One region of the Kitasatospora sp. NPDC018619 genome, then DNA from elsewhere that is predicted to be linked to it. Evidence: riboswitches for the same ligand, from Rfam matches in the RefSeq annotation. Region 1 holds a riboswitch; the other holds the start of a gene.
The links. Region 1 has a riboswitch for cobalamin ahead of ACH5AR_RS12980 (cobalamin biosynthesis protein). Riboswitches for the same ligand answer to the same signal wherever they lie in the genome.

Region 1 (4,203 bases):
ACGCCCGGCCCGACAACCCGGCGACCTCGCGCAGGAGTTCGCGGCGGAACCCGTCGTTCTCCAGCACGCCGTGCCAGGTGGTGCCCCAGACCGAGCCGACCCGGCAGCCGTCCAGGCCCTGCCCGCGGCCGTCGGAGACGAACGGCTCCCCGCCCTCGACCGCGACCACCCCGTGGTGGATCTCGTAGCCCTCGACCCGCTGCCCGTACGCCTCGCCGACCGGCCGCGCCAGCACCTTCCCGGCGCCGAACCGCACGTGCGTCGGCAGCAGCCCGAGGCCCTCGACGGCGCCCGCCTTCGACTCGACCTCGTCCACGATCGAGTGCGCGAGCATCTGGTAGCCGCCGCAGACGCCGAGGACCGGCAGCCCGGCCGCGGCCCGCGCCGCGAGCGCCGGCGCCAGGCCGCGCTCGCGCAGCCAGGCGAGGTCGGCGACGGTGGCCCGGGTGCCGGGCAGCACCACCAGGTCGGCGTCGGCCAGCTCCTCGGGCCTGGTCGCCCAGCGCACCAGCACGCCCGGCTCCTGGGCGAGCGCGTCCACGTCGGTGAAGTTGGACAGGCGGGGGAAGCGCACCACGGCCACCCGCAGCACGTCCGCGCCGAGCGGCCCGGGCCCGTCCGCCCGGTCCACCACCGTGGACAGGTCCAGCGAGTCCTCGGCGTCCAGCCAGAGCCCGGGCAGCATCGGCAGGGTGCCCAGCACCGGACGGCCGGTCAGCCCGTGCAGCATCTCCAGGCCGGGCGCCAGCAGCCGTGCGTCGCCGCGGAACTTGTTGACGAACCAGCCCGCCACGTGCCGCTGGTCCTCGGCGGACAGCAGCGCCAGCGTCCCGTACATCGCCGCGAAGACCCCGCCGCGGTCGATGTCCCCGACCACCACCACCGGCAGGGCGGCGGCCGTGGCCAGGCCCATGTTGGCGATGTCGCGGTCGCGCAGGTTGATCTCGGCGGGCGAGCCCGCGCCCTCGCAGACCACCACGTCGTAGCGGCGGCGCAGGTCCGCCAGGCACTCCAGGGCGCGCTCCAGCAGGACGGGCTTGCGCTCGCGGTAGTCCAGCGCGCCCACCTCGGCCACCGGGCGGCCGAGCAGCACCACCTGGCTGCGGCCGTCCGCGCCCGGCTTCAGCAGCACCGGGTTCATCGCGGCCTCCGGCTCCACCCGGGCCGCCTGCGCCTGCATCGCCTGGGCGCGGCCGATCTCCGCGCCGTCGGCGGTGACGAAGGAGTTGAGCGACATGTTCTGTGCCTTGAACGGCGCGACCCGCACGCCCCGGCGGGCGAGCCAGCGGCAGATGCCGGCCGTCACCACGCTCTTGCCCGCGTCCGAGGTCGTCCCCGCGACCAGCAGCGCGTTGCTCATGCCCGTCCCCTCTTCCCCAGCAGTGCCCGCAGCAGGACGTGCCCCGCGACCGTCGTACCCAGCGCCAGCGCGCCCACCCGCCGGGAGAGCGCGCAGGCCCGCTCGATGTCGTCCACCGTCACCGGCCGCAGCTCCGCGCCCAGCACGGGCCGGTCCTCCACCCGGTCGCCGTACCGCAGCCGCCCGCCCAGCCGGACGCCCACCGCGCCGGCGAAGGCCGCCTCGGCCTGGCCGGCGTTCGGGCTCGGGTGCGCGGAGCCGTCGCGCCGCCAGACCCGCCAGGCCGTCCGGGGCTCGGGCGCGGCGGCCACCGTCAGCAGCGCCGTCAGCCGGGCGCCCGGCCAGCCCGCCAGGTCGTCCAGCCGGGCCGAGGCCCAGCCGAACCGGGCGTAGCGGGGCGAGCGGTGGCCCACCATGGCGTCCAGGGTGTTCACGGCGCGGAAGGCCAGCAGGCCGGGGGTGCCGGCCAGGGCGCCCCAGACCAGCGCGTTCACGACGGCGTCGGCGGTGTTCTCGGCGACCGACTCGACCACCGCCCGGGCGATCTGCGGCCCGTCCAGCGCGCTCGGGTCCCGCCCGCACAGGTGCGGCAGGCGGTCCCGGGCGGCCGCGAGGTCCCCGGCGGCCAGCGAGCGGCCGACGGCACGCGCCTCCCGGGTCAGCGAGGTGCCGCCGAGCACCGTCCAGGTCGCGGCCGCGGCCAGCGCGGCCCGGCCCAGGGGGCGGCGGCCCACCGTGCGGTCCAGGGCGAGCGCGCCCGCCGCGACCGCGCCCACGCACAGCGCGGTGTACCCGGCCCCGGCGGCGCGGTCGTCGCGCCACAGCCGCTGCTCCAGGCGGGTCGCGGCGCTGCCGAAGACGGCCACCGGGTGGCCCCGTCGGGGGTCGGCGAAGCGGGCGTCGGCGGCGTGGCCCGCGACGGCGCCGAGCGCGAACGCGGCGGCGCGGGCCAGCGGGTGCGGGGCGGGGGAGGGCGTGCGCGCGGTCATCGGCCGCACGGCGGACGGCAGCTCGGAGTCCGGCGGGGCGGGGCAGCCTGCATCGCGTGCGTGTCCTCACTCAGGGTCCGCGCCCTGGCTCGACGTGACGGGGGCGAGAGTCTCCTGGCTTCCGGGTCGAACGCACACCCGGAGCCTTCCAGCGGCCGTCGACGGCCGCCGTGGCGATGTTCCGAGCGTGCTCCCCGGTGACAGTGGCGGGACCGCGCCGGACTTCCACCGGCTTCCTCTCCATGCCTCCGTTTGGCCCCAGGATCCCATCACGGGCCCGAACCGGGAGTCAACCGAGGTCACGGAGGGGTTGGTCACACGCGGGCGCCGGCGGCGCCGGCACTCCCGCCCACCGCTCCTGGCGCTCCCTCAGCACCGTGCCGGGCATCCTCTCGGCACCGCCCCGGCATCCCCCCGGCGCCGCCGGGTAGCCGCCCGGGTGACCCGGACGGCCCAGTCCGGTGGCCGGGCGGGCCGGGCGCCGGTGGACTGGTGCTCGAACACCGTCCGGTCCGTGCACAACGGATCCGTGAGCAACAGAGCGGGGAGCGAGATGCGTTGGGGAACCGCCGCCGTCGTGGCGGCCGCCGCGGTCGGGGCCGCCGCGCTGGTGGTGGGCCGCCGGGCCTCCGAGCGGATGGTCCGTCCGGAGGCCGCCGTCCAGGAGTCCGGGCCGGTGCTGGTCCGCGGCCTGGCCCCCGGCCGGGTCACCTTCACCCGGGCCCCCGAGAGCCTGCGGCCCGGCCGCTGGGCGGTCGAGTGGGCGGACGGCGGGCACGCGGTGGTCGAGGAGGTCCTGGGCGGCGACGAGCAGGGCGTCACCCGCCGCCTGGTGCGCGCCGACCGCGGCACCCTCACCCCCGGCACCGAGGTCCGCTTCACCCCCCGGGTCCACCGCGGCAACCCGACCGAGGCGCTCGGCCTCGCCTTCGCCGAGACCGCCGCCGACGGCGAGCTGGGCCCGATGCCGGCCTGGCAGCTGGACGGCACGCGCGGGACCTGGGTCGTCCTGGTGCACGGCCCCGGAGCCGACCGCGAACAGGCCCTCCCGGTGCTCCCGGTCCTCGACCGGCTCGGCCTGCCCGCCCTGGTCGTCACCTACCGCGGCGACCACGGCGCCCCCGCCTCCCCGGACGGGCTCAGCCACTTCGGCGAGACCGAGTGGCGCGACGTCGAGGCGGCGGTACGACTGGCGCTCGACAGCGGCGCGGGCAAGGTGATCCTGTACGGCTGGTCCGTCGGCGCGACCGCCGTCCTGCAGACCGTGGCCCGCTCCGTCTGGGCGCCCGCCGTCCGCGGCCTGGTCCTCGACTCGCCCGTGCTCGACCTGTCGGCCTCCGCCCGCCGGGACGCCGCCCGGGCCGGCTTCCCGGGCGTCGCCGCCGAACTCGGCGCCCTCGCCGCCGAGGGCCGCACCGGCGTGGACCTCGCCGACTTCGGCCGCATCGCGGAGGGCACCGACCTGCGGGTGCCGACCCTGCTGCTGGCCGGGCGGGAGGACCGGATCGCGCCCTTCGGCACCGCCGAGAAACTGGCCGCCGCCCGCCGGGACGTGGTGAGCCTCCAGGCCTTCCCGGGCGCCGACCACGCGACCCTGTGGAACTCCGCCCCCGACCGCTACGCCGAACTCCTCCGGCGCTGGCTCACGCCGCTGTTGTAGCGGCGCACCGCCGGTGGCGGCCCCCCTCCCCGTGCGGGCATTTCCGGCCGGTCCGCGCGGGGCCGTGCCGTGCTTTCCCGGTGGCTTTCCGTCCGTGGACCGCCCGCGAAAGCCGGCCGCGAAGCCATCCGCGTATACCGGGCACGAAAACCGTCCGCGAATGAACGTTTCCCCCCTTTCCTTCGGGGGCGCGC
Region 2 (4,203 bases), on a different contig from region 1:
GTCCCCGTACTCGGGGTTGTTGCGCTCGTTGTGCGCCTCGACGTGCTGGCCGATCACCGTGCCGCCGCTCTGCCCGGTGCGGGCCTGGGCCTCCAGGTCGGCGAGGAACTGCTGGACGGCGCGGGCGTTCGGCGAGGCCTGCGGATCCCGGGCGAGCAGGTCCCGGCCCACCTCCGGCGGCAGGGTGCGCCCGGGCAGGCCGACCGACACCGGGACCCTCGGGGGCTGTTCGCCGTCGGCCCGGCCGTCGTGGTCCAGCAGGACGACCGCTCCCGCCGCGACGACGGCCCCGGCCGCGGCCAGGACGGCGGTCTTGCCGCGCAGGGCTCTGGGCAGGGCCACGGACCGCTCCTCCGGTTGCTCGCCGGCGCCGCCCCCCACGGACGCAACCGGAACACACATGCGAAATGACTGTCCCGAGAGCCTGCCACACTCCCCCGGCCCCCGCGAGCGGTCGGCCGGGGCGCCGGGGTGTCACAGCAGGTCAGCCCGCCGGCGGCGGGGCGTCGTCGCCGGTCAGCCCGCCGACGCCGGCGGGGTGCCCTGGACTCCGGGCGCGGCCGAGGAAGCGGCCTTGGCGCGCTTCAGCAGCTGCCCCTTCACGTGCTCGGCGAAGCCGGAGGCCGCCGCGGTCGCCGTGGCGTCCGGGGCGTTGCCGCCCTTCGCCGAGCCCTCGACCGTGAAGTAGCCGTACCGGCCCAGGCTGTTGTGCGTCCCGGTGCAGCCGGCGGCGGCGCAGAAGGCCGGGGAGCCGGCCGCGGGCGCGCCCTTGAGCTGCCCGGCGAAGTTCTTCAGCGCCGTCTCGGCCTGGATGCGGTGGTCGAACACCGCCACCCCGACGGTGACGGCGCTCTCGCCGGAGACGTACGTCGCCCGGAGCACCTGCTGGCACCCCTGGTCGCCGAGGACCTTGCCCAGACCGCCGGTCGTGGAGTTCCCGTCCCAGCAGGGCGAGTCCAGCGTCACGACGGTCCGGTTCCAGGTGGCGCCGTTGATCGTCACCTGGAGCGCGGAGAACAGCGCTCCCGCGTCCTGCGGAGCCGGGTCGGTGGCGGCCTCCCAGATCGGCTTCGACGGGTCGTCCGGCGTGCCGGAGGCGCTCGGGGACGCGACCGGCCCGGTGGTCTTGGCGGCCACCGGGGAGCCGTCGTCCTTCTTGCCCTTGAACAGCAGCACACCGCCGGCGACCAGGCCGCCGACGACGGCGACGGCGGCCACCACGCCGACGGCCTTCAGCCGGCGGCGGCGCTTGGCGTCGGCCTCGTTGCGGTCCGCCAGCGCGTCCCAGTCCGGCTCGACCCGCTGCGGCGGGACCGGCTGGTGGGGCTGCTGCTGGAGGTGCCACTGGGGCTGCCCGACCGGCTGCGGGTGCGGCTGCGGCTGCCCGACCGGTGGCACGGGCTGCGGTGCGGGCGGAACCGGCTGCGGCGGGGGCGGGACCGGCTGCGGCATCGGCGGAACGGGCTGGGCGACCGGCTGCGCCGCCGGCACGACCGGCCCGTAGGAGGCGGGCGGCGGCCCGAAACCCCCGCTCGGCGGCGGTACCGGCCCAGGTACCACCGGCTGCTGATTCTGTGCGCCCCCCGGCCCGGCGGGAGGCGTTCCCTGCGGCCCGTGGCCGGGGACGCCGGTTCCGTCGCTCATGCGCCCAGATCGTAGGGCATCACCGCGACGGCCGGTCCTCCCGGTGACCATTCCGTATCGAAACCAGGACTCCGCCGCCCCGGCCCCGGGCCTTTCGAAGGCCTCCGGGCGCCACGTTCCCGGTACGGCCGGTCATCGCCCCGACACGCGACGCCGTACTACATCTGGGGTCGCTTCAGGGAGACACCACTACATGTATGCTCGCTTCTGCTGTCGATGCAGGGGAACCCGGTGCGAATCCGGGACTGCCCCGCAGCGGTGTGCGGGCGGCTGGAGCAGCCGTACCCCGCGAGTCCGAGTACCTGCCGACGGTGTGCGCCACGGCCCTCCCGCAGAGGCCGCGCCGGCACGAGCAGTACCCCTCCGGGCCTCGCGGGCGGGCCGGGGAGTCACCGTCGCGCGACGCCGTCTGCGTTCGTGCCGTGCTCCCCTGCCCCGATCGGCCCGGTGCCCCCGATCACCGCCGCCGATCGCCGCCAGGAGAGAGCGCCTTGACCACCGCCGCCTCAGCCACCCTGCCCGCCCAGGGCTCCGGTACCGCCTTCACCGACCCGACGGTCTCCGACCCCGGCGGCGCCCTGCTGCGGCTGCTCACCGACCGCAGCTCCGACCTCACCGAGGTCGACCCCGGCCATGTCGCCGCCGCCGCGCTGCGCGGCCGTCACGCCGGCTCGGACTTCGCCGAACTGCGCGGGCTGGCCGTGGACGCCGCCGCGTCGATGATCGCCGAGGACCCCCAGTACTCGAAGCTGGCCGCCCGCCTGCTCGCCCTGGAGATCGTCGACGAGGCGAACAGCCAGGGCTCGGTGTCCTTCTCCGCCTCGATCGCCGTCGGCCACGCCGAGGGCCTGATCGGCGACACCACCGCCGCCTTCGTCGCCAAGCACGCCGCCGCCCTGGACGCGCTGGTCGACACCGAGGGCGACGACCGCTTCGAGTACTTCGGCCTGCGCACCGTGCAGTCCCGCTACCTGCTGCGCCACCCGATCACCCGCAAGGTGATCGAGACCCCGCAGCACTTCCTGCTCCGCGTCGCCTGCGGCCTGGCGGTCGGCGACAGCGAGCAGTCGGTGCGCGAGGTGGCCGAGCTGTACGGCCTGATGAGCCGCCTGGAGTACCTGACCTCCTCTCCGACGCTCTTCAACTCCGGTACCCGCCACCCGCAGATGTCGAGCTGCTACCTGCTCGACTCGCCGCTGGACAACCTGGACTCGATCTACAACCGCTACGCGCAGATCGCCCGGCTGTCCAAGCACGCCGGCGGCATCGGCCTGTCCTACTCGCGCATCCGCTCGCGCGGCAGCCTGATCCGCGGCACCAACGGCAAGTCCAACGGCATCGTGCCGTTCCTGCGCACCCTCGACTCCTCCGTCGCCGCCGTCAACCAGGGCGGCCGCCGCAAGGGCGCGGCCTGCGTCTACCTGGAGACCTGGCACGCCGACATCGAGGAGTTCCTGGAGCTGCGCGACAACACCGGCGAGGAGGCGCGCCGCACCCACAACCTCAACCTGGCGCACTGGATCCCGGACGAGTTCATGCGCCGGGTCAACGCCGACCAGGACTGGTCGCTGTTCTCCCCGGCCGACGTGCCGGAGCTGGTCGACCTGTGGGGCGCCGAGTTCGACGAGGCCTACCGCAAGGCCGAGCTGGCCGGCAAGGCCGTGCGCACCATCCCGGCGCAGACCCTGTACGCCCGCATGATGCGCACCCTGGCGCAGACCGGCAACGGCTGGATGACCTTCAAGGACGCCTCCAACCGCGCCGCCAACCAGACCGCGCTGCCGGGCCGCACCGTGCACTCGTCCAACCTGTGCACGGAGATCCTGGAGGTCACGGACGACTCCGAGACCGCCGTCTGCAACCTGGGCTCGGTCAACCTCGGCGCCCACGTGGCCGCGGGCGCGTCGGCCTCCGACCTCCTCGGCGCGATGGACTGGGAGCGGCTGGACGCCACCGTCCGCACCGCCGTGACGTTCCTCGACCGCGTGGTGGACATCAACTTCTACCCGACCACCGAGGCGGGCACCTCCAACTCCCGCTGGCGGCCGGTGGGCCTGGGCGTGATGGGCCTCCAGGACGTCTTCTTCAAGCTGCGGATCGACTTCGACTCCCCCGAGGCCGCCCGGCTGTCCACCCTCATCGCCGAGCGCATCATGCTCACCGCGTACGAGCGCTCCGCCGACCTGGCCGAGCAGCTCGGCCGCCACGAGGCGTACGGCGAGACCCGCGCCGCGCGCGGCGAGCTGCACATCGACCACTTCCCGTCGGCCGCCCCGCAGTGGGCCGAGAAGTGGGACGCGCTGCGCGCCCGGATCGCCGAGACCGGCCTGCGCAACTCGCTGCTGCTGGCCATCGCGCCGACCGCGACCATCGCGTCCATCGCCGGCGTGTACGAGTGCATCGAGCCGCAGGTGTCCAACCTGTTCAAGCGCGAGACGCTGTCCGGCGAGTTCCTCCAGGTCAACCCGTACCTGGTGCGCGAGCTCAAGGAGCTCGGCGTCTGGGACCAGCAGACCCGCGACGCGCTGCGCGACGCCAACGGCTCGGTGCAGGAGCTGA

Region 2: another riboswitch for cobalamin. It lies ahead of ACH5AR_RS25870 (ribonucleoside-diphosphate reductase subunit alpha); the one in region 1 lies ahead of ACH5AR_RS12980 (cobalamin biosynthesis protein).

Annotation. Positions count from the first base shown of each region.
Region 1 covers NZ_JBISAI010000007.1:75,355-79,557, reverse strand. The annotation lists gene ACH5AR_RS12985 (cobyric acid synthase) at 1-1,360, opposite strand, end outside; gene ACH5AR_RS12980 (cobalamin biosynthesis protein) at 1,357-2,349, opposite strand; cobalamin riboswitch at 2,457-2,589, opposite strand; gene ACH5AR_RS12975 (alpha/beta hydrolase) at 2,903-4,009, shown strand.
Region 2 covers NZ_JBISAI010000017.1:140,861-145,063, reverse strand. The annotation lists gene ACH5AR_RS25880 (glycoside hydrolase family 26 protein) at 1-342, opposite strand, end outside; gene ACH5AR_RS25875 (hypothetical protein) at 517-1,398, opposite strand; cobalamin riboswitch at 1,825-1,969, shown strand; gene ACH5AR_RS25870 (ribonucleoside-diphosphate reductase subunit alpha) at 2,160-4,203, shown strand, end outside.